Regions from separate parts of the Lysinibacillus sp. NPDC093712 genome, predicted to be linked through region 1. Evidence: riboswitches for the same ligand, from Rfam matches in the RefSeq annotation. Region 1 holds a riboswitch; each other region holds the start of a gene.
The links. Region 1 has a riboswitch for S-adenosylmethionine ahead of ACQKNX_RS19945 (cyclase family protein). Riboswitches for the same ligand answer to the same signal wherever they lie in the genome.

Region 1 (8,109 bases):
TCTAAAAGCGTTACTTCCCGTAACGATTTGTTTAAGTAGTGCAATCGACAAACATGATTGTATTCATGTGCAAATAATGCTTTAAGTTCTTCCCTTTCAAGCTCTCCTATAAATAAAAATAAAGCATCTGGATATGCAACACCATTTTTGTTTGTCATGTTTTGCTCCTGTGTTAGTGGAAAAATATAAATTGGTATATCTGGCCCGCCCCATCGCTTCTTTAAATAAAAATATTCTTCCTGAACAATTTCCCAAGCATTTTGATCCTGTAGCTTCTTAATATCAATGTTTTCATGTGCTCGAAATAGCCCTTGCTGCTGTAATTCAAACTGTATTTCTTGTAGAGTTGCGCCGTTAAAATGTTCTACTAATGGGCTACATAGAATAGTACGTTGTAAATCTTCAAAATCTCTACTGCCATTTAACTTTTGACTAGTTTTTAACTCGTAAAGCCAATCATCAGTTGATATGACTGACATACGTTCACCCCCTTGCAATAGCTTATGTTTCAATAGACATTCGGCTAGTGATGATTGTATGCAACGGCATATATTATCTTGTAAGGACTAAGAAAGGAGGAGATTTCTGTGAATCCAGCTGATTGTTATAATCTTTGCTGTAAATATCACGGTAAACGTGTAAAAATTACTGATACATCTGGGAATGTTCATGTTGGAGAAGTAACTAGAGTGGATAGAAACCAGGTATGGATTCTACCTAATAGACAAAATCGAGGATATGGTTTAGGTTTTTGGGGTTGGGGATTTAGACCAGGATTCGGAGCAGGACTTGGCATCGGAATCGCATTTGGCGCAATTGCCGGTATTGCATTAGCACCTTTATTATTTTTCTAGTTTAAATACGTAGAGTATCCGTTGCTTTTAGGAAAAAATAAGCCATTTCATTATTGAAATGGCTTATTTTTCATTGGACTTTCTCTTGTTGCTGTTTTCTTTCAATTAGTTCCGATACTGTTACAAATGTATAGCCCTGTTTTTTTAATGTAGGTATTATTTCTTCTAGGGCTTTAATTGTTTGTGTGCGGTTGCCGCCTCCGTCATGAAACAAAATAACATCCCCTGGCTTTGTTCCACCGAGCACCTTTTGGACAATTTTATTTACGCCTGGTTCTTTCCAATCTTGTGTGTCTTGATGCCAAGACCACATGACGACCTGATAACCATTTTTTACGGCAGTATTAATTATTTTATCGTTATAATTACCACCTACAGGACGAAATAAAACAGGTGAAAAACCGGTAATATTATTAATTATTTCGTTTGTCCGCTGTAGTTCCTCCTGTAATTTAGATACAGAAACTTTGAATGGGTGTGTGTAAGTATGGTTGGCTAGCTCATGACCCTCTTTATAAGCTCTTGAAACAACATCTGGATACTTTTCTGCATTTTGACCAATAATAAAAAAGGTACCCTTTGCTTCATACTTAGCTAAAATATCTAGCACCTGTGAGGTATACTTCGGATGTGGGCCATCATCAAAGGTTAAGGCAACGATTTTATCCTTTGTGTTAATATCCCACACAACCTCACCAGTCTCCTCATATTCACTACGCCCTTTTTCTGCAGAGGTATTCATTCCTGTAAAACAGATAGAAATGAATAAAAAGCAAGCCGTCAAAAACAATACATTTTTACGTATCACAGTATCACCTCCCACATTTTATTGCATATTACAGCTCATCTTACTATTTACGAAACACGTCGAATTATACTTCAAAAAGACTACCTGATTTTACTTATGCCTGCTAAAATCTTTATGCTGAAAAAACATTTAACAAACTGTTTCTCTATACTTTAATAACCTGTTTAATTAAACTTTTTCTAATATCCTTATTTTTAAATAATTTCCACAAACGTAGCGTCAATTTTGAACGAAATGTGAAACCTTTCATTTAACACTTTATTTTTAATAAAATCGGTGTAAAATAAGGTGCATAACTGATATATAACAATTACAATACATTTGATTACTGTTATACTACAAATTTATATACAAAGGGGATTTTATAATGTGGATTATTACTGTTTTTGAACAAGATACATACCGTATGTTCGAGTACACTACACAAGATGAGGCTAAATTAGCGTTAAAAAATATACAACAAACTGCATTGCTTTCTTATACAAAATAAGTGCCAGGCACTCAAACAATTTATATTTCCAAGTAAAAATCTACATAGACTCCTGTGGGAACACACGTAATGTAAGACGTAACAGGCGCACGACAGCGACGGTTGTGGCTTACACTGTGCCCGCGGAAAGAGCAGTGGATTTTTACGCTTTAGGAAACCGATTTATTTTTAGTGGAAATACCGAACACCTTTTTATCTATTGCCATATGTATAGATAGAAAAGGAGTGTGATGTTCATGGTGACAATTGAACCTATTATGATTAAAGGTCATTTTTTCACTGCTGTAATAGTACATTTACCAAAAACGACACTACTAACTATTTCAAATGATACGGGCTACATCATGTGTGGTGCATTAGATGTCGGTCTTTTAAATAGTCGCTTATTAGATCGAAAAATCATCGCAGGTCGAGCGGTTGGAGTGAAAACAATAGATGAGCTGTTAACAGCCCCACTAGAGTCCGTTACATTTGAGGCAGAGCAACTAGGCATATTCGCAGGAATGACTGGAGTAGAAGCATTGTTAAAAATGATTTAAAACACTACTAGAGACCAGTCGGGAGGTGGTATTAAATGTATCACACACATGCAAATCCACATTTGCTCCCTGCATCGCGCATTATGACTGTCACAGGAAATGGAAAAGTAGTAGCGAATGCCAGTTATGTTCAGCTTCAAATTGAGGTAACTACGCAAGGGGAAAATGTGCAGCAAGCACAGCAAGAAAATGCTAGCATTATGAATCGTGTCATTCAATCCATCATGGCACTAACTATTCCAAAGGAAAATATTCAAACTGCCACCTATACGATTGCGCCTATTTATGATTATGTAGATGGCAAACAGGTATTTAAAGGCTATGAGGTAGCAAATGCAATTACGGTAAAAATACCTGATACAAATCTTGTAGGGGTTGTTATTGATACGGCTGTGGAAAATGGAGCAAATCGTATATCCTCTATCCAATTTAAAATTGATAATGCAGATGTATATTACCAGCAGGCGCTTAGCTTGGCACTTCATAATGCACAAATGAAGGCTAATACGATAGCACAGACGATGCAATTATCTGTGCATCCTCAGCCGATAGAAATTGTTGAAGAAAACGAAAGTGGCCCTGTGCTATATAAATCGATGGCAATGGCAGATTCGTCAATGGTAACGCCTATTGAACAAGGGCAAATCACTATTAGTGCCGCTGTTCGCGTTACATTTCAATACTAAATATATTTTTCAGAACGTAAAACAAAGCCTGACTCCATTTATCATAATGTAGTCAGGCTTCTTGTCTTCTATTGTTGTGCATCCCAAATAAAAGTAATTACTCATGAACTACAAATAACCATCATATATTTAGTCAGTGTAAAAAGATGATGCTTAAAGGAGGATATGATGCAAGCGGAAAACAAACGCCTTCGGAAAATTCAACATCTTGCTCATGAAATTATGGATGAGATGAACGCAGGGAAAGAATGGAATGAACTCGAAACATTAATACCTGTCATTGATAATTTATCGCGTGCAATCGGTGATTTAACAGACGCATATGGCAATTATTCATTAGATTATGTAGAGGAAAAAGTTAAAAATGCGCATACCTTATTGTTCAAGAAAAACAAAGTAGATATATACCAGTTATGACATAAAAAAAGGGTAGCCCTTAAAGGGTTACCCTAACGCCACTAATGCTCTTCAGGTGTAAATGTTTTGCAATCTGTTTCTTCACTATTGGATGCATGCTGACCTTTTTGACTTACAACGTAAATAGCTTCTGCAGTACATTTATTACCAGAGCCCCAATACGTGCAGTTATTGACTTCACATAGAATCTGTTGTGCCATCGTATCACACCTCCTTTTTTGTTATCCTTAACAAATTCGGAGTTTTCAATACTTAACTTAAACATAAAACATAAAAATAACCTAAAATAACAATGGTGCCTCGTTTTCTTTATTTTCTTCTTACAGCGACCAATTTATTTGCTGCGTGACAATGTTTAATATTGTTGTCATGCTGATCTTCAAATTGGTAAGAACGATAATATTGAATTAACCAACTATGATATAAATCTTTGATTTCGCCTTCTTTACATATTCCTTTAACAAATGGTGCTAAATCTTCTGGAATATCTACTTCGTCTGTAAATACGGTAATAATATTGATGCCCTGTATTTTCGTATGTATTTGCATTGAATGAATAATGCTATGCCAAGCTTCACGCTCTAAAAAGTGGAACAAGCCATGTGAAATAATACAATCATAGGAATGTTTAAACTCATATGTCGTAACATCTTGCACAATAGCTTGTAAGTTATGTAATTGGTGCAACGCTTTATATCTATTGATTTTAGCAATACCTGCCTCCGAAATATCGATAGCTTCAACCTCAAACCCAAGCTGTGCTAAATAGATTGCGTGCCGACCATCACCACATCCGATATCTAAAATGCGCGCTCCAGCTTGTAATGTTTTTGCCCATTCAACCACTTCCTCACTTGGGTTACCAAAAGCGTAATGCGTATCCGCTAAGTAATCTTTCTCCCAAAACGGTTTCACTATACCATCTCCTCTATCGGTTAGTTTATAAAAACGTGCTTTGACAAAAACTTCATCAAAGCACACCGACAATCTATTGCGTAATAATTAACATGTCATTTTCATCAAATTGCCACATATCACCGTGTGCAACTTCCCAATAAAAGCCGTTTGGGTCTTGGAAATAGCCGCTATAGCCTCCCCAAAACACTATTTCAGGCTCCTTTACAATATTCGCTCCCGCTTTTTTTGCTAACAAAAATATTTCATCGACTTCTTCTTTAGACTTTCCATTATAGGCAAGTGTCATGCCATTAAAGCCATCGCTTACAGCTGGCGGATTCGCTTCATCAATATCCTTTACTAAGCGCTCAATTGGGAATAAAGATATTTTTGTTCCTGCATTATTGAAAAAAATAACATCTGGATTTGTTTCATCCCCATAGACGACTACTTCAAACCCAAGCCCATCACGATAAAATGCCAGCGATTCTACCATATTTTTTACACCTAATGTAATTAAATTTAAACGATTCATCCCATCTACCCCTTTTCTACAGTATCTATTACTTATTCTCCTATTTTAGTTAATTTCCCTTCTACGACCTTGGTACGCGCTCCATATAAAAGATGACCTTCAACACAAAACATAATGCCGCTACATAAGATACACTAAGATATTAGCTATGGATTGGAGGAATTCTGCTGTATTACAATCCTTATCCGTATTATGTTTTTGTAAATCAATATCCACATTGGGGCATTTCTAATTCCCCTTTACCGCATCATTTGCCGGGACAGCTTGCGATGCCCACATCCCCAAACCCAAATCCGTACCCGCCTATTAATACATTGAAGTTGAAGACATCAGCCAAACAAATTCAGCCAATTATGCAGCAGGCCCAATTACTAACAGAGAAAATTGAAGGGTCTGATCAATTTGCACATGATCTTAAGAATGCCGCACAGCTTTCCAAGCAAGATGAAGTGCAAAAACTCATTTCTTCAGCGGGCGTTACGGCGAAGTTTGAAGCGAAATATACGCCAGATAATATTCGAATTGTATTATCAGAAGGTGGGTGCTGTAGTATAGCGGTAATTTTATATTGGTAAGGGAAAAGCTTCTTATTTTTTATAACCATGCACTCCTATAGAACTTGTAAACTATTTATGATTATGCTAGAGTATTTGGTATTACTATTTCTGAAAATTCATATATTTTTCTTATCAAGAGAGATGGAGGGATTGGCCCTATGAAGTCTCAGCAACCAGTCTTAGGCATGGTGCTAATTCCAATTTGCGAAATTCGCGAAAAGATGAGGAGACTGACTTTAGTACACAAGAGTCCTCTTCTACAAGTAGGGCTCTTTTTTTATTTTATTTTAAGCAAGAGTTAATTTCATCTTAGTTTTTCTAAAAGAGTTCACGAACATTTTAATGGTGCGGAAGGAAGCTCGGTGCTTGCACGTGGAAAGCGTCTGCCTGTAGCGTAATGATGGATCATCATAATTTTTATCTCTTCAATGTTCGTACTTAATGATGAAATTGATTCACCACTCATACTAAAAGAAAGCAGGGAATAACAATGACAAATGAACTTTTACAAGCATTAGAGCTATTAAAATCCAAGCAATGGATCGACTTAACACACACATTCGGACCTAACTCTCCTCATTTCTTTATGTTTGAAGATGCCAAATTTGAAACGCTATTTTCGCATAATGACGGCTTCTTTGCACAACAATTTACGTTTCCCGGGCAATATGGAACGCATATTGATCCACCTATCCACTTTGTTTCAAATACACGCTACTTAGACGAATTAGAATTAAAAGAACTTGTCCTACCGCTAATTGTTATTGATAAGTCCAAGGAAGCTGAATCGAACAATGACTTTACGTTAAGTGTACAAGATATTTTAGATTTCGAAGCAGAATATGGAGAAATTGAAGCAGGTACATTTGTCGCACTGCGAACTGATTGGAGTAAACGCTGGCCTGATAAGGATTTGTTCAATAATAAAGATAAAGACGGTCATAACCATATTCCAGGTTGGGGATTAGAAGCGTTGCAGTTTTTATTTTCAGAACGGAACATTAATGCAATTGGTCACGAAACATTCGATACAGATTCAGCAGCAGATTTCCGTAAAAATGGAACGCTTGATGGCGAATACTTTGTACTAGATCAGGATACATATCAAATTGAACTAATGACGAATTTAGATAAGCTACCAGCAAAAGGTGCAGTCATTTTCAACATTGTGCCAAAGCCTGAAAAAGCATCTGGATTCCCTGTACGTTCATTTGCTATTTTGCCTTAATTCTATACAAAAATGGTCTGCCTCAAATGTCATATAATCATTTGTAGCAGACCTTCTTTTAACATGCTGTATTCATTTAATCGTATTTCTTTTTTTAAATATATAGTACACAATCAGCATTAGTACTATAAACACCAATATTGCATAGAAGCTGTATTGAGATAAATACATACCAACAAAACGCCACTTATTTCCTAGCTCTTTCCCTAAAGTAATAAATGTGAAAGTCCATACGATTGCACCTGCATACGCATAAACAGCAAACTTTTTATAAGGATAATTATTAATGGCTGCAATATATGCTGTGAGATGACGAACGCCAGGTATAAAGTATCCAATAAATAATAGTACAGGCCCTATCTTTTCAAACAATTTTTTCGTAAACTCAATTTTTTGTGCTGTTATATGAATTTTCGGCCCATATTTTTGTAATAACGGTAAACCGAATCGACGACCAACAAAGTAGCTGAGGGTGATGCCTCCTGCAGCTCCCACCGCAGCACTTATTAATGCAGGAATATGCTCTAAATTTTCTCGATAAACATTATACCCTACATAGGTTAAAAAAATTTCGTCAGGAAGTGGCAGCCCGACAATCCCTCCAACTAGTATAAGAATAATCCCAAAATACCCGTAATGTTCAATAAGAGATTGCACGTGATGCACCATGTTTTACCCCACCTAAAGCCTTAATTTTCCCATTATCTTAGCTTAACATAAGCCTCTTAAAGTCAATTATTTTTAACAATCACTTTTGCATAGGTTTAATCATTATTACATGTATATCAATATTGTACAATCATCACAACTTTATTTTTGTTAAATTCAGTTTTCAACAAAAACCCTCTTTACCGTATCTTCGTAACTCTTTCAGCGCTAATTTCTATTGATGATGACTCCATATCCCTTACTGTAGACTCACTCATGTACGACTTATTTCGTTCTTGGCTGATGGGCTGACTATAAACAAATATATACGACAATGGCAACTAGAACATCTACCACGACCATTATCAATAATTTATTCATACAATTTGATAACATTCCTATCTATCCAGCAAAATCTAATCAACGCTATGCACCTACTATGAGAAGAAG
Region 2 (8,109 bases), on a different contig from region 1:
AAATCAGCCATTTGCTTTGTCCAATTATCAATTTTACGATTTGAGGAACGACTATTGTAGTATGCTTCCATTGTTTCATTATAAGCAGGTAACAGTTCCTCATATTTTTCTGTATTGTATGCATTTTCATGGAGGATAGCAGCCACTGGTAAACGAGGTTTAACCTCATTGCGTCGAGCTGGAACGCCTATTGTTAAACCGAACAATGGGAAGACATAGTCCGGTAAATTAAATAAATCACTAATTTCTTCAGGCTTATTACGTACACCGCCTATATAACAAATACCGTATCCCATAGATTCAGCTGCAATAACAAAATTTTGTGCAAATAATGATACATCCGCTACGCCAACAAGAACGTTCTCAGCCGAATCTGCAACAATATCAATACCTTCTAATTTCCCTGCCATTTGTAGTCGTTTAAAGTCTACACAAAATACAAAAGCACCACCAGAGGTTTCGTATTGACGTGGATTTCCTGATAGCAAACCTAGCTTTTCTTTTTTCTCCTCGTCTGTTACCCAAATTACGCTATATGCTTGTACAAAGTGAGAAGTTGCTGCCATCTGTGCAGTAGCAATTAAATCCTCAACGATTTCTTTAGATATAGGATTCCCATCATAAATACGAACCGAAGAGTGGTTACGTAATAATTCTTTAACCATCTATAAAGTCCCCTTTTCCCAATTAATATACCAAGAGCATATCACGATTTATAGCTAAAATCGAATCAAATCCAATATAAAAGAATGTGAACGTTTAAGATGAAACTATTTTCAAATAATTAAGACTAATACTTAATTCACTCGTAAAGTAAAATATTTTGTTAGATATAGCTTAAATGTTCTGAATAGTGTAAAATTATGTATGACGACAGGTTATTTATCTCCTGTTTTTTTACATTGGTTGGGTGTACCGATGTGAAGGACAAATAATCTAGTTGAAGTAAATAAATGTGGGATGGAGGAATAAGGAATGGATGAAAAGTTAGCAAAAAAGCTTCGTAATGAACAATTACGGAACAAAGTCGTATCAGCAGAAGAAGCAGCATCTTGGATTAAGGACGGCATGGTACTTGGTATGAGTGGGTTTACACGTGCAGGTGACGTAAAAGTGGTACCGCTTGCACTTGTTGAGAAAGCAAAAACAGAAAGCTTCAAGGTAGATGTATATACAGGTGCATCACTTGGACCTGAAGTTGACCAATACTTAGCAGAAGCTGGTGTTATTCGCAAGCGCGGGCCTTTCCAAGGAGACGCAGGCATTCGAAACATGATTAATAGTGGGGAAGTTACTTATGTTGATGCCCATTTATCACACAATGCTGAATTAGTACGTCAGGGCATTATTGGTCCGATTGACTTTGCTATTATTGAAGCTGCTGCTATTACAGAAGATGGCTTATTAATTCCTACAACTTCAGTTGGTAACTCTCCGATTTTCGTACAAGAAGCAGACCAAGTTATCATCGAGCTAAACGTAGCACAGCTTGATGCATTAGAAGGTGTGCATGATATTTTTGTTCCAGGGCCACAAGGTAAACGTGATCCAATTCCAATGCTAAATGTGTCAGATCGACTTGGTACAATTGGCATTCCACTTAATTTAGACAAAGTAAAAGGTATTGTTATTTCAGATATTTTGGATGCGCCATCAATGATTGTTCCGGCTGATGAAGAAACAGATATTATGGCAAATCATCTACTGAATTTCTTAAGAGAAGAAATTAAAGTAGGTCGTTTAACGACGAGTTTACGCCCACTACAATCAGGTGTAGGTTCAGTGGCGAATGCTGTATTATTAGGTTTCAAAGATTCCGAGTTTGAAAATTTAGAAGTTTATTCGGAAGTACTACAGGATGCTGTATTTGAATTAATGGATGCTGGAAAAGTAAGCTTTGCATCTGCTACATCTATTACCCTATCTGAAAAAGTAGGAAACCAAGTTTACGGAAATTTTGAAAAATATGCAGATAAATTAGTGTTACGACCACAGGAAATTTCTAATCACCCAGAAATTATCCGTCGACTCGGCTTGATCTCTGTAAATACAGCGCTTGAATTAGATATTTATGGGAATGTAAATTCAACTCATGTTTCTGGCACAAAGATGATGAATGGTATTGGAGGTTCTGGAGATTTTGCTCGTAACGCACGATTAGGTATTTTCGTGACAAAATCGTATGCAAAAGGTGGGAAAATTTCTAGTATCGTTCCAATGGTTTCGCATGTAGACCATACTGAACATGATGTGGATGTTATCGTAACAGAGCAGGGCGTTGCAGACTTACGAGGTCTAGCACCTAAAGAGCGTGTCGGTCTAATCATTGAAAACTGTGCACATCCTGATTATAAAGAGCAATTATGGGCTTACTTTAATGACGCAAATGAAGCAACAGGTGGTCACCATACACCGCATGATTTAGAAAAAGCACTTTCTTGGCATGTGAATTTAGCAAAGAATGGTACAATGTTAGATCCATCATTTGCAAAATAATATATTTAAAAAGTGTTAGATTGACTGCTATCGATCTAACACTTTTTGCTGTGCGTTGATGTCTACTTCACGGGTAAACGTCAGCCAAAATCGTCGCTGCCGCGCTGTCAGTTGCGTCTGAAGTTTGTACTGCTGCCGCAGGAGTCACCGTCCTCGCTACTACCAACTAGTATCCTCAAAGTTATGTCCCATCTTCTTGTTTTATGCTGATTTTTTAAAGGCAGATGTTACTTTCGGTTCTGTTCCTTGGAATAGCCTTTTAATATTTTCAATATGCAAGATGAACGCTATGCATAAAAGTAGAATGGAAATAATAGTTGGGCCAATTCCAGGTATCCATAAATAAGTTGCCGTACAAAATACAATATAAAATTCTAACACACCGACGATTAAATAGTTTGTAGCGAAAGATAAAATCACAAATAATATAAGTGCACATAAAGCAATTTTCCAATCGACAGCAAGTAAAATCCCAATAATGGAGGCAGTACCTTTGCCACCTTTAAAGCCCATATGGAATGGGAAGTTATGCCCTAAAATAACACTAGCAGCCATTGTATAGATTAAGAGCCACGTTTGTATTTCAGTGAATTGTGATGCATTAGAAGAAAAGTAGTAGATGGCACAGAGAATAGCACCGACGCCTTTGCCAATATCAATTAGTGCCACTAATAGGCCGTATTTCCAGCCAAGAGAAAGCGTTGCGTTTGAGGCACCAGCATTGCCATGACCAGTCTTTTTTAAATCTACACCCGATAGAAATTGTGCTACTTTAGATCCGTGGATACAGCCGATTAAATAACCAATGATAATAATAATAAAAAAAATAATGGCTTTTTCCATAAAAAATGCTCCTTTCATTTTTATTTTTTAATATAGTGTATGTGCTCTTATTACGTAAATTAGCAGACAGAAGTTTCAGAAAAAAATAAATTTTACTGTTGACAGAAAAAAAGTCTATGTTTATACTGTGTAACAACGATGGAAATTGAATCACATACTCTTATCAAGAGCGGCGGAGGGATAGGCCCTATGATGCCCGGCAACCAGTGAGTGACGAACTTGCTAAGGTGCTAATTCCTACAGATTCTTACTTGGATCTGGCAGATAAGGGGAGGAAAACTTGCAACCGCAACCCTCTTCTTAACTGAAGAGGGTTTTTGTTTTCTACACATAAATCCTCCTCATCTCCGGTACCATCGTAAAACCATTAAGGAGGAAGAAAATATGTCGAATTTCAAACCAGAAACATTACTATTACACGGTGGTCAAGAGCCTGATCCAGTGACGGGTTCTCGAACTGTACCAGTGTACCGTTCAACAGCTTTCGTATTTAAAGACACTGCTCATGCGCAACGTCTTTTTGCATTAGAAGAAGCGGGCAATATTTACACACGTATTACAAATCCAACTGTAGATGTTTTTGAAAAACGCATCGCTTTATTGGAAGGCGGTACAGCAGCAGTAGCACTTTCATCAGGTGCAGCAGCTATCGCATTTTCAATTTTAAATCTAGCAAGTGCAGGGGATGAAATCGTAGCAGCAAGCTCTTTATACGGAGGAACATATAACTTATTAGCAAATACCCTACCAAACTACGGTATTAAAACAATTTTTGTAGATGAAACAAACCCTGAGAACTTCCAATCTGCGATTAATGAAAACACAAAAGCAGTGTTTGCTGAAATTTACGGCAATCCAAGTTTAAAGGTTTTAGATGTAGAAGCAGTAGCAGCGATTGCACATGAAAATGGCTTGCCATTAATTATTGATAGCACATTTGCTTCACCATATGGCGCAACGCCAATCGACTTTGGTGCAGATATAGTTGTTCACTCAGCAACAAAATGGATTGGTGGTCATGGTACAACTTTAGGTGGCGTTGTTGTAGATGCTGGGAAATTTGATTGGACACAAGGTAGATTCCCTAGATTTACAGAGCCAGACACATCGTATCATGGATTGCGATATGGTATTGATACTGCAGCGGCTGCATTTGCCACAAAACTGCGTGTGCAATTACTACGTGATTTTGGTCCAACATTAAGTGCTGATGCTGCATTTAACTTACTACAAGGTTTAGAAACGCTTCATTTGCGTATTCCTAAACATAATGAGAATGCGTTAGCAGTTGCTGAATATTTACGTAACCACCCATCTGTGGAATATGTAAATTATAATGGATTAGAGGATTTTGCTTCCCATGACTTAGCGAAGAAATACTTGAAAAATGGCTTCGGTTCAGTGCTTACATTTGGCATTAAAGGTGGACGAGAAGCAGGGCGTCAGCTAATAGACAGCGTGAAACTATTCTCGCATGTAGCAAACGTTGGAGATGCAAAATCGTTAATTATTCATCCAGCATCTACAACCCATCAACAATTATCTGCAGAGGAACTAATCCAAACTGGCGTATCCGAGTCGCTCATTCGCTTATCAATCGGTTTAGAGGCAGTTGAGGATATTATTGCAGACTTAGAACAAGCAATTGCACAAGTAACACCTACTGAACAAAAAGTAGAAGCTTAACATAAATTGATAAATTAGATTCATGTCGTAGCGTTAACGTATTTTCTCATTCGAAATGCCTCATTTGGTAATGCGTGTAACGTTGCTACATCAATCATTACCTCATTCGGTAAGTTATCTGAAATTTCCTATAAATAATACCTAGTATTTTTATAAGTATTGTTGACTTGATTAAAACCATGCTATATACTAGGGATTAAGTTGAATGTTCGAATGGCTACCAACCTAGAACAATTTTAAAGAGTGTCGATGTTACGTAATTCTAAATGCCGCTACAGTTTAGGCGGTAACAATTAATTTGTTTTCATAAGTGCTCCCCCACTTTTGAATAAATATATGAAAAGAGTGTAGCTACATAGCCAGTAGCTACGCTCGCTTAAAAAACTGATCGAAAAGGAGTGTTTTAAATGGGAAATGTTTATCGTGCACAAAATGTTACAGCTTATATAATTTATGAATTAAATGAAAGTCAACATTTTGTGAACAACCTATCCATTCAAAACTTACTTTCGACAGTTGAAACAAAATGGCAACAAACTTTTGGACATAGTGCTTTTGAAGAAATCGTATATGCTAAAGAAGAAGGCTATATAGTCAAAGAAGTTTTTGAAGAGTATGAAGCTTACGGTACAAGCCATATTGCACTACCAGCGACAGAATATTATTTAAAATACGGATCGTTTCAATTAATTGAACGCACATATGCGGTACCGGACTTTACACAAGAAGAAATAAAGCTAGTGCAATCAGCTTTAGCGCAATATCGTTATCGATTATTTTTACAAGCAAGTTAACTTTCCCTTATATTTTTTAGCTCATTCTCTACTGCTATAGGGAATGAGCTTTTTGTTGCGTTTTCGTTATTTGTGAAATTAGTTACTGCTTTTCAAAAACAGCTTATTCTATAACGGGTATCTTCATACATATATAATAGAAGAAAGGCATTTCTTTTTTTATAAGAATTCGTCAAGAGTTGTTCGAAAATTATAGATTTATTAATAAAACGTATAATAAAGGCAATGAAACCGATTTCTTTTGCACTCCTAGAGAAAACAATTGTCCATCCTAGAAAGATTTTTCTTGTGCAATGTATTTATTTGCGTTACAATTTTCTTTAGGTTAAATTTTGAATTATTTGAATATGTGCTTGTAGGCACAGACTTTATATATATATAAAACTGGAGAAATGTACGTTGGAGGGAATAACAAGTATGGCAACTATAAAGGCAGCAATCTTAGGATTTGGAACTGTAGGTCAAGGTATCTATCATATATTGAATGAAAAGCGTGAAGAACTTAAACGGAAATTAGGCATTGAATTGGAAGTAGCAAAAATATTAGTAACGGATACTAGTCGTGAACGTGTTCCAGGTACTGCTCATTTATTAACAACGAGTATGGATGAGGTTTTAGCAGAACCTGGCATGCAAGTTGTATTTGAAGCAATTGTCAATGAAGAACCGGCATTTGGTTATTTAAAGCGTGCAGTTGAACATAAGTGCCATGTGATTACAGCAAACAAAGTGATGTTTGCAAAACGTGGCTTAGAGTTACAAGAACTTGCAAAGTCAAATGGTGTATTCGTGGGCTTCGAAGCAACAACAGCAGGCGGCGTGCCTGTTATTAAAACGATGAAAAATATTTTGCTTGTAAATGATGTAAGCCGTATTCAAGGTGTCTTGAATGGAACATCAAATTATATTTTAACAAAAATGCGCGCACAGGGCTGGTCCTTTGAGAAAGCTTTAAAAGAGGCGCAAAACTTAGGTTACGCAGAAGCGGACCCGTATAATGATGTATCTGGTCAAGATGCCTTTAAAAAGTTAATGATTTTAAGCGCATTAGCATTTGGTGAACAACCAGATTGGGCTGACGTCGAAGTAATAGGCATTGACTGTATCTCAGCTGAACAGGTAAAGGATGCTTGTGAAAAAGGCTTACGTTATCGCCATGTAGCTGAAGTGGAGAAACTTACAAATGGTAAAGTGGTTGCAAAGGTCGGTCCACAACTAGTAGATAAAGAGCATCCGCTTTATCCGGTTGATGACGTTAATAATGCGGTTGCGCTTGAAACAAATTATATTGGTACATTAACATTAGTAGGTCCAGGCGCAGGCATGTATCCAACGGCAAGTGTGATGGTTGAGGACTACGCTGAGATTATCGGAAAACGTGCTGGATTTGTAGTAAGTATTTAGTTGAGTAGGTGCCAGGCACTCAAACAATTTTGAATTGTTTGAGTGCCTGGCACTTTTAAAGTTTAGTCTTCGTCCTTCACGTCGATATCTTCAGGAATAGGTGTGTTACGCCAAATTTCTATTTCTTCTTTTATCCGTTCTAACTGTTCAAAATAGGTACTAAATTGTCCGCTATTAATCAGTATTTGATCCCCATCATAAATTGAACGGATCCGTCCTTCATAAACAAGTCGCAGTATCTGCTCCTCAGGCATGCCAAGATCCAAGGCTGTTTCTTCAATAGTTTTATACATAAACGGTCGCTCCTTTTAATGTTATTATTATACCTCCTCTGTTATAGAAAACATAATAATGGATTGTATGTAAGGAAAGTAAGTTGGGAATTGTTTGATTTTGGATAAATCTGTATAGTTAACAGTAATAGTGTTAAAGGTTAGGAGGGAATCAGCAATGGTCTATCCATATTTTTTTGTACTGCTAGCAGCTATTTTATGGGGAATGACAGGGACAGCACAAACTTTTTTAGATAATGGCGTATCGCCGTTTGCAGTGGCGACTATTCGTTCAGCTATTGGTGGTGGATTATTATTAGTTGTAGTAGTGTTGTTACGTAAAATTACTTTTCGAACATGGTCCTGGAAATGGACAATATTGGCGGCGGCAAGTATTGCTTTATTCCAAGGTCTTTTTTTTACATCTATCCGTCTAACAGGCGTAGCAATCGGCACTGTTGTGACAATTGGTAGTGCCCCGATGTTTTCAGGCGTGCTGGAGTGGCTACTATTGAAATCGCGACCAACAAAAGTATGGGGCATCGCAACAGTTATGACAATTACAGGATGTATTCTTTTGTTTATTAATAATGGAGATGGAACTATACATATGG
Region 3 (8,109 bases), on a different contig from region 1:
TAATTTCTGCTGCTGTTTTGTCGATACCATCTTTTAATTTAATTAAGCCTTTTGCTTCTAACAATGACAGCATACGGCCATGGTCTGAAACTGAGTTTGATAATAAGATTGTTGCACCTTTAGGTAGGTCTTCAAGAGATTTATATTTTTTAGAGTAAATACCGATTGGCTCGATATGTACGCCGCCAGCATTTACGAAATCATAACCATTATCTTTAATTTGTAATTCTAAATAAGGGATATGTTGGAAATAGTTTGCATCAATAGTTTTTGAATCTAAATCTTGGTTAGGTAGTACGTAATCTTGGTACGTTTCAATTTCTAAATCAATACCTTCTTTAGCTAAAATCGGTTTTGCTTGTTCCAAAATAACTGCGTGAGGTGTGTTAGAAGCACCTATTTTTAATGTTACTTTTTCTTCAGTTTTTGCACTGTCGTCTGCCTTGTCTCCAGATGTTGAACCTGCTTCGTCTTTGTTACCAGCACCACAAGCTGCTAAAGCTAGTACAAGTACTGATAAAAATAATCCTGCTAATAACTTCTTCATTTGTATACACTCCCTTTATTTGTTCAAACAATATGTTAGCGGTAAAAACCGGGTTAACCTTTTTAACGTTTGTCTGTTTTTGTTGTAATCATATCGCCAATCCATTGAATGATAAATACGACTACTAAGATCAAAATAGTTGCCATTAATGTCACATCTTGGCGATTACGTTGGAAGCCATCTAAAAAGGCTAAGTTTCCTAGGCCGCCAGCACCAATAATTCCAGCCATTGCCGTATACCCAACGAGTGCTACAGCCGTTACGGTAATCCCAGAAATAAGTGCCGGTAATGATTCTGGAATTAGTACTTTCCAAATAATTGTGGACGTTTTAGCACCCATCGAGCGTGCGGCTTCAATAACGCCTTTATCAATTTCTCGTAATGCAATTAATACCATTCGTGCATAGAATGGTGCAGCACCGATAATAAGTGCTGGTAGGGCTGCGTTTGCTCCTCGAATTGTCCCAAGTAAAAACTTCGTAAATGGTATTAGTAAAATAATTAACACGATAAATGGTATTGAACGGAAGATATTAACGACCGATCCTGTTAAAAAGTTAACGATTTTATTAGCCCACAATTGGTTTGGACTCGTTAAAAAGAGGATTGTGCCAATGGCTAAACCAAGTATAAATGTTACGACTGTTGAAAGAGTGGTCATATAAAGTGTTTCATATGTGGCTGTCCACATTTTTTCCCAGTCGACATTCGGAAAGAGACTAGTTAGCATTTGCAATCACCTCCGTTTGTACTTCAACTGTATTTAAATAATTTAGTGCAGCTGCTACATTTGTATCCGTGCCATCAATTTGCACTATAAGAGTACCGTATGCGCCATTTTTAGTTTGTGAGATATTGCCATGGACAATACTAATTTCCACATCAAACTGTTTTACTAAATGCGATATAACAGGTTGCTCTGTTTTTTCACCAACAAAGACAAGCTTAACAAGGTGTCCCGTTGGATAATTTACTCTAAGTTGTGCGACTGTCTCCTGGGTTTCCTTCGTATCGGTAATTTGCGAAACGAATTTTTTAGTAATCGCTGCTTGTGGTGCTTGGAACACTTGTAATACTTCACCACGTTCAACAATTTCTCCAGCTTCCATTACTGCTACACGATGACAGATTTTGCGGATTACATGCATTTCATGGGTAATTAATACAATCGTTAAACCTAATCGTTCGTTAATGTCGACAAGCAGATCAAGGATTGCATCTGTTGTTTCTGGATCGAGTGCCGATGTAGCTTCATCACATAACAGCACTTCAGGATTATTGGCAAGTGCTCGTGCTATACCAACACGTTGCTTTTGACCGCCTGATAGCTGTGATGGATACGCCTTGTCACGTCCTTCTAAACCAACAAGTGCAATAAGTTCTTTCACACGTGCGTCTCGCTCACTCTTAGCTATACCTGCAATTTCAAGTGGAAAAGCGATATTTTCAGCAACTGTTCTTGACCAAAGCAAGTTAAAATGTTGGAAAATCATACTTACTTTTTGTCTAGCATCACGCAACTTTTGGCCCTTAATAGATGAAAATTCTTGATTGTTCACCTTCACCGAACCTGTTGTCGGCTTTTCTAAACCGTTTAATAAACGAATCATCGTACTTTTACCAGCGCCACTATAGCCGATAATGCCAAAAATCTCACCTTTGTTAATCGTAAGATTGACATCTTTAACAGCAGTTAATTCGCCATTTGCGGTTTTGTATTTCTTCGTAATATTTTGAAGCTGTATCATAGCGAATACTCCTTTTCTCATATAGAAAACCCCTTCACTCATAGACAAGTAGAAGGGGTCACGTATTTTATACGCTAAACCGTTCTCTCATCTTTCAAAGAAAAATCTTTGAGTGATTTGGCACCTTTTCACATATGTGATGGTTGCCGGGCTTCATAGGGCACTTCCCTCCGCCACTCTTTATAAGAGTTCGATATATTTAATAGTTTTTAATATAGTTGTTACTTTACCATGCTAGCAAAGTTCAGTCAATTGGTTTTTTTAACAATTCGTATAAAAATGGTACGGATTGAAATGCATAAACCTTCTCTATAACTTTTCCTCCATCGCTAACGAGTAAACAAGGTACACTTTCGATTTGAAAATCATAAGCTATTTGCTCTAAAAAATTAATATTTGCCTTACCTAATTTCAACTGTGGCAGTAACTGTTCTATGATATCCATCATTTTAGATGCAACTGCACAAGTTCCACACATCGGTGTATATAAATAAAAGGCAGTTTTTCCACCAGATTTTACAGCCGTTTCCCACTGCTCTTTTGACCATTCTTCCATTTTTCACGCAACCTTACAAAATATATTCATTATGGATGGAAAAATGCGCGCGCAATAAAATCATCGCAAGCACTTTCCTCGGTGTAGTTTCTACTTCTTTATAAGTAGGCATTGTCCGCAAATGCTCCGCCTCAGGATAATGTCTGTCCATTAATGCTCGTAGTTTATCTCCTGATGCATCTGCATCAAAAAATGTATATAGCTCACAGCCCTCATATGGGTCGAGTAATTCTTCTAATTGATGCACACCAATTGTACCATTCGTACAAAGTATTGTAACATCTTCACTCAAAATAGGTTCTATTTGAAGCTTATCCGAACGGCCTTCCACGATTAAACATTTCCCTTCGAACATCGCGCCACCCCCATTTAGACAGTTATTTACTACAACAATTCATCGCAATTACAGGATTCCACACGATGTATAGATCTACATGTTAACAATCATTTTCACATGTCGCTTCGCAATTTGGACAACATTTTATGGTGAGTCACTGTACTATCGTTTACTTGCAGAGTCAAGGCAACTAATACCTCGTGCTATATAATAAAAAACGCCGGTATGTATGCCGACGTTTTTCTATTATAGGCTTGTTTATTCTGCAATCATTTCTTCGTATTGTTCTGCAGTCATAAGGCTTTCAATTTCTGAAGCATCAGCAGGTTCTACAACGATCATCCATGCTTTTTCATATGGTGATTCGTTTACGAATTCAGGGCTATCTTCTAAATCTGCATTTACTTCAACTACAGTACCTGAAATGGGTGCGTATAATTCAGAAACAGTTTTTACTGATTCTACGCTTCCAAATGGATCATCTGTTTTAATTTCGTCGCCAACTTGTGGAAGCTCAACGAAAACGATATCTCCTAATTCAGATTGTGCGAAATGTGAAATACCGATACGTACTTTACCATCTTCTAATTTTACCCATTCGTGTTCTTCAGAGTAACGTAAGTCTTTAGGTGTGCTCATGCCAAAAACCCCTCCATAAATATGTAATATATTCACTTTCAGTGTGCCATATTTCTTTCATAAAAACAAGGATTAAAGCTGTTATTTCCACGCTTGTTCAAAATCTGATTCCTTAAAACCTAACGTTACTTTTTTTCCATCAGTAACAATTGGTCGCTTAATTAGCATACCGTCAGAAGCAAGTAGTGTGAGCTGTTCATCTTCCGGCATTTCCGCCAGTTTATCCTTCAACCCAAGTTCACGATATTTCATGCCAGATGTATTGAAAAATTTCTTCAGTGGCTGTCCGCTAGCTTGCCAATAACTTTTTATTTGCTCTTTCGTAGGTGGTTGTTCAACAATGTGTACCTCTTCGTATGAAACGCCATTGTCGTTTAACCACTTCTGTGCTTTTTTACAAGTTGTACATTTAGGGTAATGGATAAATTGAATCATATTTATAGGCTCCTCTGCTATCATTTCCTGTAGTATACCATCATAACTAGTATGAGCCAAAACGAAACATTTATTGGTTAATTTCATAATTGTTTATGTGCCTGACACTTTGGCATGGGCACTTAGCATAATGTCAGCTCCTATATCGTAAAAATCCATTGCGCTTTCCGCGGGCACAGTGTAAGCCGTAACCCTCGCTAGCGGGCGGTCTATTACGTCTTACATTCTGTGCTGTTCCCGCAGGAGTCTACGTGGATTTTTACTTAGTAGTCTTAAAATGCAAAGTTAGAATTGTTTGTGTGCCTGACACTTTGGCATGGGCACTTGGCATAATGTCAGCTCCTATATCGTAAAAATCCATTGCGCTTTCCGCGGGCACAGTGTAAGCCGTAACCCTCGCTAGCACGCGGCCTGTTTCGTCTTCCATTAATATCTACTAGCAAAATTCAGAATTGTTTGAGTGCCTGGCACCCACATAACAAAAGGCAACAAGAATGATTTTCTCGTTGCCTTTTGGCGACACTCTAATCTTAACTATCCTATAGCAAGTAACTAGGTCAAAGTTTATATTATACGATGAATTTTTCTGCTTCGATTAGTTTAACTGAAGCTTCACGCTTTTTAGCAATCAGGTTATAAGGATTGTTACGAGTCAGTTTACGTAATGCTGACAATGTCATACGTGCAGCATCTCCATCTGCTGAAGCAAGAATTGTATCCTTTGCCTCTTTCTCAATTTCTGCAAATGCTTCTTGGCAGAAGATTTGTGTGTAAAGTAGTTTTTGATGTGATTTTTCTGCACCTTCACGCGCAATTGCCTTTTCTGTACGTAAAACAGTAGACTCCATAGCAAATAATTGGTTGGCGATATTGGCAATGTTCACTAATACCTCTTGTTCTTGGTCAAGCTTCGCTCCGTAGCGTTGTGCTGCCATACCAGCTGCTAATACAGCAATTTTCTTAGCATTTTTCACAAGGTATTTTTCTTGTGCTAGTGGCTCTGTGCCTACATCTTCAGGCATTAGCATAAGAAGTTCTTGTTGTAAGTTTTGCGCGACCTGTAATAATGGCAATTCACCTTTTAACGCTTTTTTCATAAATGTACCTGGTACAATCATGCGGTTAATTTCATTCGTACCTTCGAAAATACGGTTAATTCGGGAATCGCGATAAATACGCTCCACTTCATATTCTGCCATGAAGCCATAGCCACCATGTAATTGCACCGCTTCATCTGCGATATAATCCAATGTTTCCGAACCAAACACTTTCGCAATCGAACACTCAATTGCATATTCAGCTATTGCATTTGCAATAACTTTCCCTTGCTTTTGTTCTTCAGGGCTTAACTGGCTTAAACGATCTTCAAATAAACCAACCGTACGATAATTTAATGACTCAGACGCATATAATTGAGACGCCATTGTCGATAGTTTTTCTTTCGTTAAGTTAAAATCAGAAAGCTTCGTTTTAAATTGTTGACGTTGGTTTGTATATTGAATAGCTAGCTCTAAAGCACGTTTTGAGCCACCGATTGTTCCTACACCTAATTTATAACGACCGATATTTAAAATGTTAAACGCAATGACGTGTCCACGACCTACTTCACCTAGTAGATTTTCAACAGGTACTTCTGCATCCTCAAGCACTAATGTACGAGTTGAAGAAGATTTGATACCCATTTTCTTTTCTTCTGGTCCTACAGAAACACCATTATAGGCACGTTCCACGATGAATGCTGAGAATTTATCGCCATCGATTTTTGCGTACACAACAAAGACATCAGCAAAACCAGCGTTCGTAATCCATTGTTTTTCACCGTTTAATACATAATGAGTACCAGCAGCATTTAGCTTTGCAGTCGTTTTGGCACCTAAAGCATCCGAACCTGAACCAGGCTCTGTTAATGCGTAAGCTGCAATTAATTCACCAGAAGCAAGCTTCGGTAAATACTTTTGCTTTTGATCTTCGTTCCCGAATAGCACGATTGGCAATGAACCAATCCCTACATGTGCACCATGTGTAATCGAGAAGCCTCCAGCTACTGACATTTTTTCAGCGATTAATGCAGAAGATACTTTATCTAAGCCAAGACCTTCGTATTCTTCTGGTACATCTGCAGCTAATAAACCAAGTTCACCAGCACTTTTCAGTAGACGTACTGAATGCTCGAACTCATGATGCTCCAAGTTTTCAACTACAGGTAATACCTCATTAGCAACATACTCTTCAGTAGTTTTGGCAATCATTTTATGCTCATCTGTAAAATCTTCTGGTGTAAATACGCGGTCCAATGCCACGTCCTCAATGATAAATCCGCCGCCTTTAATGATATCTGTTGTTTTTTCTGTCATGTTAAATTCCTCCTTATTTTTAGGTGCCAGGCACTCATACAATTCGCAATTCTCAAATAATTTCACATAACTTATAAAATCTCAAATACTCCAGCAGCGCCCATACCACCGCCGATACACATTGTAACCACACCATATTTTTTGCCTTGACGTTTCAGTTCATGAATTAATTTCAATGTTAAAATTGCACCTGTTGCGCCAAGCGGATGTCCTAATGCAATTGCACCACCATTAACGTTTACTTTCTCTTGGTCAATACCTAAATGACGAACCACCTGTAATGATTGAGATGCAAACGCTTCGTTAATTTCCCACAAATCAATATCTTGAATTGATAAACCTGCAATTTCAAGCGCTTTGGGAACTGCCACGATTGGGCCGATACCCATTACTTCTGGTGGAACTCCGCCAACCGCAAAGCCTAAAAACTTAGCCATCGGTGTCATTCCTTGCTTTTCTGCTTCCTCACGATCCATTACTAGAACTGCAGCTGCGCCATCAGAAGTTTGAGAAGCGTTACCTGCTGTAACACTTCCTTTTACATGGAATGCAGGACGAAGTTTAGCTAAGCCTTCAACTGATGTGCCCGGACGAACGCCCTCATCGACACTGAAGGTAAATTTTTTCACCTGTAGCTTATTATTGTTGTCCACATAATGTTGTTCCACCTCAATCGGAACAATCTCATCATTGAATTTACCTTCTTTAATTGCTTTTTCCGCAAGCATATGTGATCGTACAGCAAATGCATCTTGATCTTCACGACTCACATTGTACTGACGTGCTACTTCCTCTGCTGTATGCCCCATCCCCATATAGTATTGTGGTGCAGTTTCAGCTAATGTTGGATTTAAGCGTGGTGTATTTCCTACCATTGGCACCATACTCATCGATTCAACACCGCCAGCAAGAATAGCCTTTGAATGACCAAGCATAATACGTTCAGCTGCATATGCTATTGCCTGTAAACCTGATGAACAAAATCGATTAATTGTCAGTGCAGGTGTAGTATCTGGTAGCCCTGCAAGCGCTCCGATACTACGAGCTACATTCATCCCTTGCTCTGCTTCTGGCATTGCGCAACCTAAAATTAAGTCATCGACAGGACCTTCATAGCCCGCTCTTTTTAACGTTTCTTTGACAACTGCTGCCCCAAAATCATCCGGTCTTACTGTTGCTAATGAACCTTTTTTCGCTTTTCCAATAGGAGTTCGTGCTCCTGCTACAATAACGGCTTCACGCATCGTCTAAATCCCCCTTTGTTTCATGTGCAAACATTTTAGTCTAGTTAGTTACGAAGTGGTTTCCCTTTTAATAACATGTGTTGCATTCTTTGTTGAGATAGCGGATCTGCAACTAAGCTTAAGAATGCTTCACGCTCTAAGTTTAATAGGTATTGCTCATCTACTAATGTGCCATATGGAACTTTTCCACCTGCAATGACATACGCTAACTTCTTCGCAATTTTTAAATCATGTTCACTAATGAAACC
Region 4 (8,109 bases), on a different contig from region 1:
ATTGGCGAAAAGATCATTACAGGTCAGTACGCTAGCTGAAAGTCAGGCGATTGAAGGTCGGGAACGTCTACAACATCAATCAAAAAATATGTGTAACATTATTCAATCAGTAGATGATATTACAGACAATATTAAGCAATTGACAGAAATGTCTAAGGAAATGGAAGCGATTATGAATGTTGTGACGAACATTGCAAATCAAACAAATTTATTAGCTTTAAATGCAGCTATTGAAGCAGCTCGTGCTGGAGAAGCGGGGAAAGGCTTTAGTGTAGTAGCGGATGAAGTTCGTAAATTATCTAGTCAAACGAAGGAATCTGTCACATCTGTAGCTAAATTATTAGAAAAAACGACGGAGCGAACGGATAAGCTTGCCCACACGCTTAGTCATATTCAGGAAGAAGTTGCGTCAGGTGAGGAAAACATGGCTCAAACTGAGGGGCAATTTAACAAAATTTTAGATGCTATGACACAAGCTAAGTGTCAAAATGATCGCATGGAAAAAGAAGTGCTCGCTGTGGCTCAGATTCTTAATGAGCTTGGTCTTGCATTTAATGAAGTCACAAATTCAGCAGATAAATTAGCAAATGTTGCCCAAAACTTAAACTAATTTAATGATTTCATAAAATGGGGCTTAAATGTCCTCTAAATAAAAATTAATTTACAATCCGCTTTGCTTTCCGCAGGTAGGATAGGAGCTTTATCGTCTTTGTGCTCTTGCCCTCCTTTACGGAAAACAAAGTGGATTTTTATTAAGGGTGCCAGGCACTCAAACAATTTACCCGTAGCGCAATCAACGGCAGTATTCATCTATTTATTTTTGATTGTTTCATTTTTGCTAAATTTGTAATGGGTTGAACGTAAATGTTTGCAAAAACAGTTTATACTAATAGGAGATAAATAAAGAAATTAGGGGCGATTCTTCATGGAAACAATAGTTGTATTGGGCGGCGGGATAACAGGTTTATGTACGATGCATTATCTACAACGTCAAGTATTGGAGAAAAAAATAGATGTAAACCTAGTACTTGTTGAAAAAAATGCATACTTAGGTGGAAAGCTACATTCCGCATATGACCATGGTTTTATAATGGAAACGGGCGCTGATTCAATTGTGGCTCGTCATAAAGGTGTCATGGAGCTAGTACAGGAGCTTAATTTTGAACAGGAGCTAGTGTACAACGAAACAGGAGTATCTTATATCTATACAAACGACGAATTACATGCAATACCTGCTGATTCAACATTCGGTATTCCTATGAGTTTAGCATCTCTGGAAGCAAGTACGCTTGTATCAGAAGCTGGTAAGCAAATCGCATTACAGGACTTAAAGATGCCGAATAAAGGATTTACTAAAGAAAGCTCAATAGGGGAGTTTTTAACGTATTACTTGGGTGAAGAACTTGTGCAAAATCAAATAGCGCCAGTATTAGCAGGAGTATATTCTGGTGACCTACATCAACTTTCGATTGCTTCAACATTGCCGTACTTAATCGATTATAAAAATGAATACGGTAGCATCATCAAAGGGTTTGATGCAAATCGCGAACAATTTATGAAAGCTTCCAATAAAAAGTTTATTTCGTTTAAAAAAGGCTTATCAACACTAATTGATCGCCTTGAAGAAACGTTAACAGAAGTAGAAATTATTAAAGGCGTAGCAACAACAAATGTAAAGAAACATGAAGGGCAATATACAATTACATTAGCAAATAGTAGAAAGCTTGAGGCTAATCACGTTGTTCTAGCATTGCCCAATGAAGCGGTGCAAAGCTTATTACAGGACCCATCGTTAGATCATTATTTTAAGGAATTTACTACAGCTTCTGCCATAACAATTTACCTAGGTTTTGATGTACCGGATGCAGTGCTACCAGCAGATGGAACGGGCTTTATTGTGTCACATAATTCAAATGTCCAATGCAATGCGGCAACTTGGACAAGTCGAAAATGGAAGCATACATCTGCTAATAGTAAATTGCTTGTACGACTCTTTTACAAGAGCATCAATCCTGCGTATGAAAAATTACGTAAGATGACAGATGAAGAACTAGCTGCTGTTGCATTAGACGATATAAAGAAAAGTTTAGGAATTGATGGAAAGCCAACTGTAGTTAATGTTGCGAAATGGATTGACCAAATGCCAAAATACGATTTAGCGCATCATGAGGCATTGAAGGGCTTAACAGCTGAGCTTGCAGAAAGGTATCCAAATTTATCGATTGCAGGCTGTTCTTATTTCGGAGTAGGCATTGGTGCTTGTATTCAAAATGGCAAAAAAATAGGCGAAGAGCTTGCAGAAAAACTAGTATAACCGTAAAATAAATGCGGAAATTTGATATTTTTCTGGAGAAATCTCCTTTGTTAAGTGAAATAGTCTTGACTCTATCGCCTGTAAACGATATGATTCTTTTAATTATTTGAAAAATTCATACTACATTCTTATCGAGAGAAGCCGAGGGACTGGCCCTATGAAGCTTCAGCAACCAACTTATGTCAGGTGCTAAATCCAGAAGACCTTTTTGGTCGAAGATGAGAAGGAAAAACAATTACGATTCGTTAAAGCCTTCTTTTTTTGTAAAAGAAGGCTTTTTATATTTTTGGAAACAAAGAAAGTGAGGGTTACGTTTTATGGGATTGCTAGAAAAGTTAAAAACACATGTGTTAACTGCAGATGGTGCTATTGGTACTGTATTATATGGCTACGGCTTGGAGTACTGCCATGAAGAAATGAATGTACAGAGACCGAAGTTAATTGAAAAAATCCATAAAGAATATATTGCTGCTGGTGCAGATGTGATTCAGACAAATACTTACGGTGCTAATGCAATTAAATTAGCACGCTACGGTTTAGAATCGCGAGTTCAGCAGTTCAATGAAGCGGCAATCACGATTGCGAAACGTGCCGCAGCAGATGGCGGACAATTTGTGTTGGGCACAATAGGGGGCATCCGTGGTATTCGTAAAAGTGATGCAACGTTAGAGGAAATTTTATCGACAGTTGAAGAGCAAGCAAATGTGTTACTTGCAGGCAATCCAGATGGCCTTTTACTTGAAACGTATTATGATTTCGAAGAGTTAAGTGCAACATTGAAAATGTTACGTGCCAAAACAAAGCTACCAATTATTGCGCAGGTGTCGATGCATGAACCAGGCGTGTTACAAAATGGAATGGCATTAAATCAAGCATTGCACGAGCTAGAGGCTCTTGGTGCAGATGTAGTAGGCGTAAATTGTCGTTTAGGACCGCATCATACAATTCAAGCATTTGAAGGAGTTGAGCTTCCTGAAAAAGCATTTATGTCTGCCTATCCAAATGCATCATTGCTAGATTTAGAGGATGGGCGTGTCGTATATGAGTCAGAAGCAGATTATTTTGGTCGTGCCGCAGTTGCACTGGTTGACCAAGGTGTTCGTTTAATCGGTGGTTGCTGTGGTACAACACCAAAGCACATAGCTGCAGCAAAAAAATATTTAGAAGAGTTAACACCTATTGAAGAAAAGTTAGCTAAGCCTGAAAAAGTACAGGTTGTACGTGAAGCAGAGCCTGCGACGTATGAGCCCCTGCATGAGAAGGTAAAGCGCGAGCGTTCGGTTATCGTGGAGTTAGACACACCGAGGCATTTAGAAATTGACGGCTTTATTCAAGGTGCGAAAAAATTATATGAAGCAGGCGCTGATGTAGTGATGATGGCAGATAATTCACTCGCATCGCCCCGCATTAGTAATGTGGCAATGGGTGCGTTATTGAAGGAGACGCACGCTGTCCGACCGTTAACGCATATAACGTGCCGTGACCGTAATTTAATTGGATTACAGTCACATTTGATGGGCTTAAATGCATTAGGCATTCATGATATTTTAGCGGTTACTGGAGATCCGACTAAGGTAGGTGACTTCCCGGGTGCCACAAGCGTTTATGATGTATCTTCTATGGAGCTAATCCAGCTGATTAAACAGTTGAATGACGGTATTTCATTTTCCGGAAAGCCACTTCGTAAAAAGGCAAACTTCTCTGTAGCGGCAGCATTTAACCCAAACGTACGTGTACTAGACCGAGCAGTAGCTCGACTAGAGAAAAAAATAGAGCATGGTGCAGATTACTTTATTTCTCAACCAGTGTATACGAAAGAAAAAATCATTGAAATTTATGAGGCAACCAAGCATTTAGATGCACCAATTTATATTGGTATTATGCCAGTAACGAGCTATAAGAGCGCTGAGTTTTTACACCATGAAGTACCAGGTATCAAACTATCTGACGATGCACTGTCACGCATGAAGGCATGTGGTGAAGATAAGGAACGTTCAACATTAGAAGGGATTGCAATTGCTAAAGAGTTAGTAGAAGTAGCTGCAGAGTATTTTAATGGTATTTACTTAATTACACCGTTTTTACGCTATGATATGACGCTAGAGTTAATGAAATTTATTGAGCAAATGGATGAACAGAAAAAAGGGGTAAGTATAGATGGTTAAGCACTTGATTGAAGAGCAACTAGAGAAACGAATATTAATTCTGGATGGCGCAATGGGTACAATGCTTCAAAATGAAAACTTATCAGCAGATGATTTTGGTGGCGAGGAGCTTGATGGTTGTAACGAGAATCTTGTATTAACTAGACCTGATGTGCTTGACAAGGTTCACCGTAAATATTTAGAGGCTGGTGCGGATATTATTTGTACAAATACGTTTGGAGGTACGCCTCTCGTATTAAATGAATATAACCTTGGGTCTAAGGCAGAAGAAATTAATAAACGCGCAGTAGAAATTGCGCGCAAAGTAGTTGATGAGTTTTCTACTCCTGAGTGGCCCCGTTTTGTTGCGGGAGCAATGGGTCCAACGACAAAAACATTATCAGTAACTGGCGGTATTACCTTTGATGAACTTGAAGAAAACTTTTATGTACAGGCAAAGGCACTAATCGAAGCAGGCTCAGACGTACTGCTTCTTGAAACAAGTCAGGATATGCTAAATGTAAAAGCGGGGACACTGGGGGTGTCACGTGCGTTTGAGGAAACTGGAAAAGAACTACCTGTTATGATTTCAGGCACGATTGAGCCAATGGGCACAACGCTAGCAGGGCAAACGATTGATGCCTTTTACATATCAATTGAGCACATTAAGCCATTATCTGTCGGCTTAAACTGTGCGACAGGTCCAGAGTTTATGACAGATCATATTCGTTCGTTAGCGGAGCTTTCTACCGGCTATATTAGCTGTTATCCAAATGCTGGTTTGCCAGATGAGGAAGGTTGTTATCATGAATCTCCAGAATCTTTATCTCAAAAATTAAAAGGTTTTGCTGAAAAAGGCTGGCTTAATATTGTTGGCGGCTGTTGTGGAACAACACCAGCACATATTGCGGCAATCCGAAAGGTGCTGAAGGATGAAAAGCCGCGTCAATTACCGGAAAGTACACATGGTCATGTTGTATCTGGTATTGAACCTTTAGTATACGATGATTCGATGCGTCCGCTATTTATTGGGGAGCGAACGAATGTTATTGGCTCCCGAAAATTCAAAAATTTAATCATTGACGGTAAATATGAGGAAGCAGCAGAAATCGCACGTGCACAAGTGAAAAATGGGGCACATGTTATAGATATTTGCTTAGCGAACCCGGATCGTGATGAATTAGAGGATATGCGTGGCTTTATGCAGGAAGTGGTTAAAAAAGTAAAAGTACCGCTTGTCATTGATTCTACAGATGAGAAAGTAATTGAGGAAGCGCTGAAATTTTCACAAGGTAAAGCCATTATCAATTCTATTAATCTAGAGGATGGGGAAGAACGTTTTGACGCCGTAATGCCATTAGTGAAAAAATATGGTGGCTCTTTAGTTGTCGGTACGATTGATGAGCAAGGGATGGCAGTAGATCGCCATCGTAAACTAGAAATTGCCGAGCGTTCTTATCAATTATTAACTGAGAAATGGGGCTTAGCACCAGAGGATATTATTTTTGACCCGCTAATGTTCCCAGTTGGTACAGGGGATGAACAATATATTGGTTCAGCACTTGAAACAATCGAGGGCATTCGTCTTATTAAAGAAAAACTGCCTCGCACGTTAACGGTTCTCGGAGTAAGTAATATTTCCTTCGGCTTACCACCAGTTGGCCGTGAAGTATTGAATGCTGTCTATTTATATCACTGTACACAGGCAGGCTTGGATTACGCGATTGTCAACACAGAGAAGTTAGAGCGTTATGCATCAATTCCTGAAGAGGAAATTAAGCTTGCAAATGACCTATTATTCAATACAAATGATGAAACATTAGCGGTATTTACTGATTTTTATCGTGATAAAAAGAAAGAGAAAACTGAAGCAGATATTCCGAAAACAGTGGAAGGACGCTTAGCTTATTATATTTTAGAAGGTACTAAAGAAGGGCTTATTGAAGATCTTGATGCCGCTCGTGAAATTTTTGACGCACCGCTTGATATTATTAATGGACCACTGATGGAAGGGATGGCTGAGGTTGGTCGCTTATTCAATGATAATCAGCTTATTGTAGCGGAAGTATTACAATCAGCAGGTGTTATGAAGGCGGCTGTAGCGCATCTTGAGCAATTTATGGAGAAAAATGAGGACAGCTCCGGTAAAGGTAAAATGGTGCTTGCCACTGTAAAAGGCGATGTGCATGATATTGGTAAAAACCTCGTAGATATTATTTTAAGTAATAACGGCTATAAAGTGGTTGATTTAGGCATTAAAGTAACGCCATCACAGTTAATCGAGGCTATTCGCAAGGAAAATCCTGATTTTATCGGTCTGTCGGGCTTACTTGTTAAATCTGCTCAGCAGATGGTTATCACTGCACAGGACTTTAAAGCAGCAGGTATTAATGTACCTATATTAGTAGGGGGTGCAGCGTTGTCTCGTCGCTTTACTGAAACGAAAATTGCAAACGAATATGAAGGCCCTGTTATTTACTCAAAAGATGCGATGCAGGGGCTAGAGCAAGTAAATCGTTTAATGGGTACAGAGACGCGAGAAAACTTTTTAGCTGAAATAGCAGACTCACGTCAAAAACGATTAGAGGCTGATGAGAAACGTGCAGCGCGACCTGCGAAAGAAATTACTGTGAAGCCTGTACGTACAGTAAAAGATGCGACTGTGTTCCTGCCTGCGGATGTTCGTCGTCATGTGAAAAAGGATTATTCCGTGTCACATTTATATCCATATGTGAATATGCGAACATTGATTGGTCACCACTTAGGGCTGAAAGGACAAGTTCAGCAATTGCTTGATGCAGGAGATGAACGGGCAACAGAACTAAAACAACTAGTTGATGGTTATTTACAAAGTGACCTATTAAAACCTTCAGGCTTGTATCAGTTCTTCCCAGCGCAAGCAGATGGAGATGATGTTGTCGTTTATGATCCAGCAGATAGTAAAACGGAAATTGAGCGTTTTACCTTCCCGCGTCAGCAGGTTGAACCGTTTATGTGTTTAGCTGATTTCTTAAAAACAGTAGATAGCGGAGAGATGGATTATATTGCACTGATGGTTGTAACTGCTGGTCAAGGTGTTATGGCGACAGCTCGTCAGTTAAAAGAGGAAGGGAAATTCCTTGAAAGCCATGCCCTTCAATCAACAGCTCTTGAGCTTGCAGAAGGCTTTGCAGAGCGTATGCATCAAGAAATTCGTGACCAATGGGGCTTCCCTGATAACACAGATTTCACAATGCGCGATCGTTTTGCGGCGAAATACCAAGGGCAACGTTTCTCATTTGGCTATCCTGCCTGCCCGAACTTGGAAGACCAAGAGAAATTATTTGGCTTATTAAAGCCGGAAGACATTGGGGTTCATTTAACAGAAGGCTTTATGATGGAGCCAGAAGCATCCGTATCTGCGATTGTTTTTGCACATCCAGATGCAAGATATTTTAACGTGTAATATAGATTAAAAAGGTTTATCTTTATGGAGAAGAAGGTTTTATTGCCAACCTAATAAAGTGAACGTCTACGTCTACAAGGGGTTGTTGCGGATATTGATATGGAGTGATCGTATGACCAATCAATGCGCAATATGCCCTTTGTGGCGAGGCAAATTAAATAGTTGCACTAGGTACAACCCTGCCGTTATCGGTGGGGTCTATTTCT

Region 2: it holds a riboswitch for S-adenosylmethionine, as region 1 does, so the genes downstream of both, ACQKNX_RS17150 (O-acetylhomoserine aminocarboxypropyltransferase/cysteine synthase family protein) here and ACQKNX_RS19945 (cyclase family protein) in region 1, are expected to answer to the same signal.
Region 3: it holds a riboswitch for S-adenosylmethionine, as region 1 does, so the genes downstream of both, ACQKNX_RS22135 (methionine ABC transporter ATP-binding protein) here and ACQKNX_RS19945 (cyclase family protein) in region 1, are expected to answer to the same signal.
Region 4: it holds a riboswitch for S-adenosylmethionine, as region 1 does, so the genes downstream of both, ACQKNX_RS25055 (bifunctional homocysteine S-methyltransferase/methylenetetrahydrofolate reductase) here and ACQKNX_RS19945 (cyclase family protein) in region 1, are expected to answer to the same signal.

What each region holds. Positions count from the first base shown of each region.
Region 1 is NZ_JBNNUU010000006.1:171,941-180,049, forward strand. Features, by position in the region: gene ACQKNX_RS19890 (DUF2268 domain-containing protein) at 1-479, opposite strand, end outside; gene ACQKNX_RS19895 (hypothetical protein) at 588-854, shown strand; gene ACQKNX_RS19900 (polysaccharide deacetylase family protein) at 925-1,596, opposite strand; gene ACQKNX_RS19905 (hypothetical protein) at 2,030-2,152, shown strand; gene ACQKNX_RS19910 (YunC family protein) at 2,389-2,691, shown strand; gene ACQKNX_RS19915 (SIMPL domain-containing protein) at 2,727-3,377, shown strand; gene ACQKNX_RS19920 (group-specific protein) at 3,546-3,794, shown strand; gene ACQKNX_RS19925 (DUF1540 domain-containing protein) at 3,836-3,994, opposite strand; gene ACQKNX_RS19930 (methyltransferase domain-containing protein) at 4,104-4,709, opposite strand; gene ACQKNX_RS19935 (VOC family protein) at 4,783-5,226, opposite strand; gene ACQKNX_RS19940 (hypothetical protein) at 5,496-5,801, shown strand; SAM riboswitch class I at 5,910-6,011, shown strand; gene ACQKNX_RS19945 (cyclase family protein) at 6,274-7,011, shown strand; gene ACQKNX_RS19950 (DedA family protein) at 7,084-7,680, opposite strand.
Region 2 is NZ_JBNNUU010000004.1:359,907-368,015, reverse strand. Features, by position in the region: gene chrR (class II chromate reductase ChrR) at 1-665, opposite strand, end outside; gene ACQKNX_RS17160 (succinate CoA transferase) at 976-2,496, shown strand; gene ACQKNX_RS17155 (glycerol-3-phosphate acyltransferase) at 2,698-3,339, opposite strand; SAM riboswitch class I at 3,497-3,610, shown strand; gene ACQKNX_RS17150 (O-acetylhomoserine aminocarboxypropyltransferase/cysteine synthase family protein) at 3,724-5,025, shown strand; gene ACQKNX_RS17145 (hypothetical protein) at 5,433-5,819, shown strand; gene ACQKNX_RS17140 (homoserine dehydrogenase) at 6,237-7,223, shown strand; gene ACQKNX_RS17135 (DNA-binding protein) at 7,286-7,516, opposite strand; gene ACQKNX_RS17130 (DMT family transporter) at 7,674-8,109, shown strand, end outside.
Region 3 is NZ_JBNNUU010000009.1:81,990-90,098, forward strand. Features, by position in the region: gene ACQKNX_RS22125 (MetQ/NlpA family ABC transporter substrate-binding protein) at 1-547, opposite strand, end outside; gene ACQKNX_RS22130 (methionine ABC transporter permease) at 610-1,278, opposite strand; gene ACQKNX_RS22135 (methionine ABC transporter ATP-binding protein) at 1,268-2,296, opposite strand; SAM riboswitch class I at 2,381-2,485, opposite strand; gene ACQKNX_RS22140 (thioredoxin family protein) at 2,541-2,852, opposite strand; gene ACQKNX_RS22145 (hypothetical protein) at 2,866-3,207, opposite strand; gene gcvH (glycine cleavage system protein GcvH) at 3,448-3,828, opposite strand; gene ACQKNX_RS22155 (arsenate reductase family protein) at 3,910-4,263, opposite strand; gene ACQKNX_RS22160 (hypothetical protein) at 4,523-4,690, opposite strand; gene ACQKNX_RS22165 (acyl-CoA dehydrogenase family protein) at 4,833-6,617, opposite strand; gene ACQKNX_RS22170 (acetyl-CoA C-acetyltransferase) at 6,689-7,861, opposite strand; gene ACQKNX_RS22175 (3-hydroxyacyl-CoA dehydrogenase/enoyl-CoA hydratase family protein) at 7,906-8,109, opposite strand, start outside.
Region 4 is NZ_JBNNUU010000015.1:23,623-31,731, reverse strand. Features, by position in the region: gene ACQKNX_RS25065 (protoglobin domain-containing protein) at 1-610, shown strand, start outside; gene ACQKNX_RS25060 (protoporphyrinogen oxidase) at 926-2,314, shown strand; SAM riboswitch class I at 2,440-2,539, shown strand; gene ACQKNX_RS25055 (bifunctional homocysteine S-methyltransferase/methylenetetrahydrofolate reductase) at 2,632-4,479, shown strand; gene metH (methionine synthase) at 4,472-7,903, shown strand.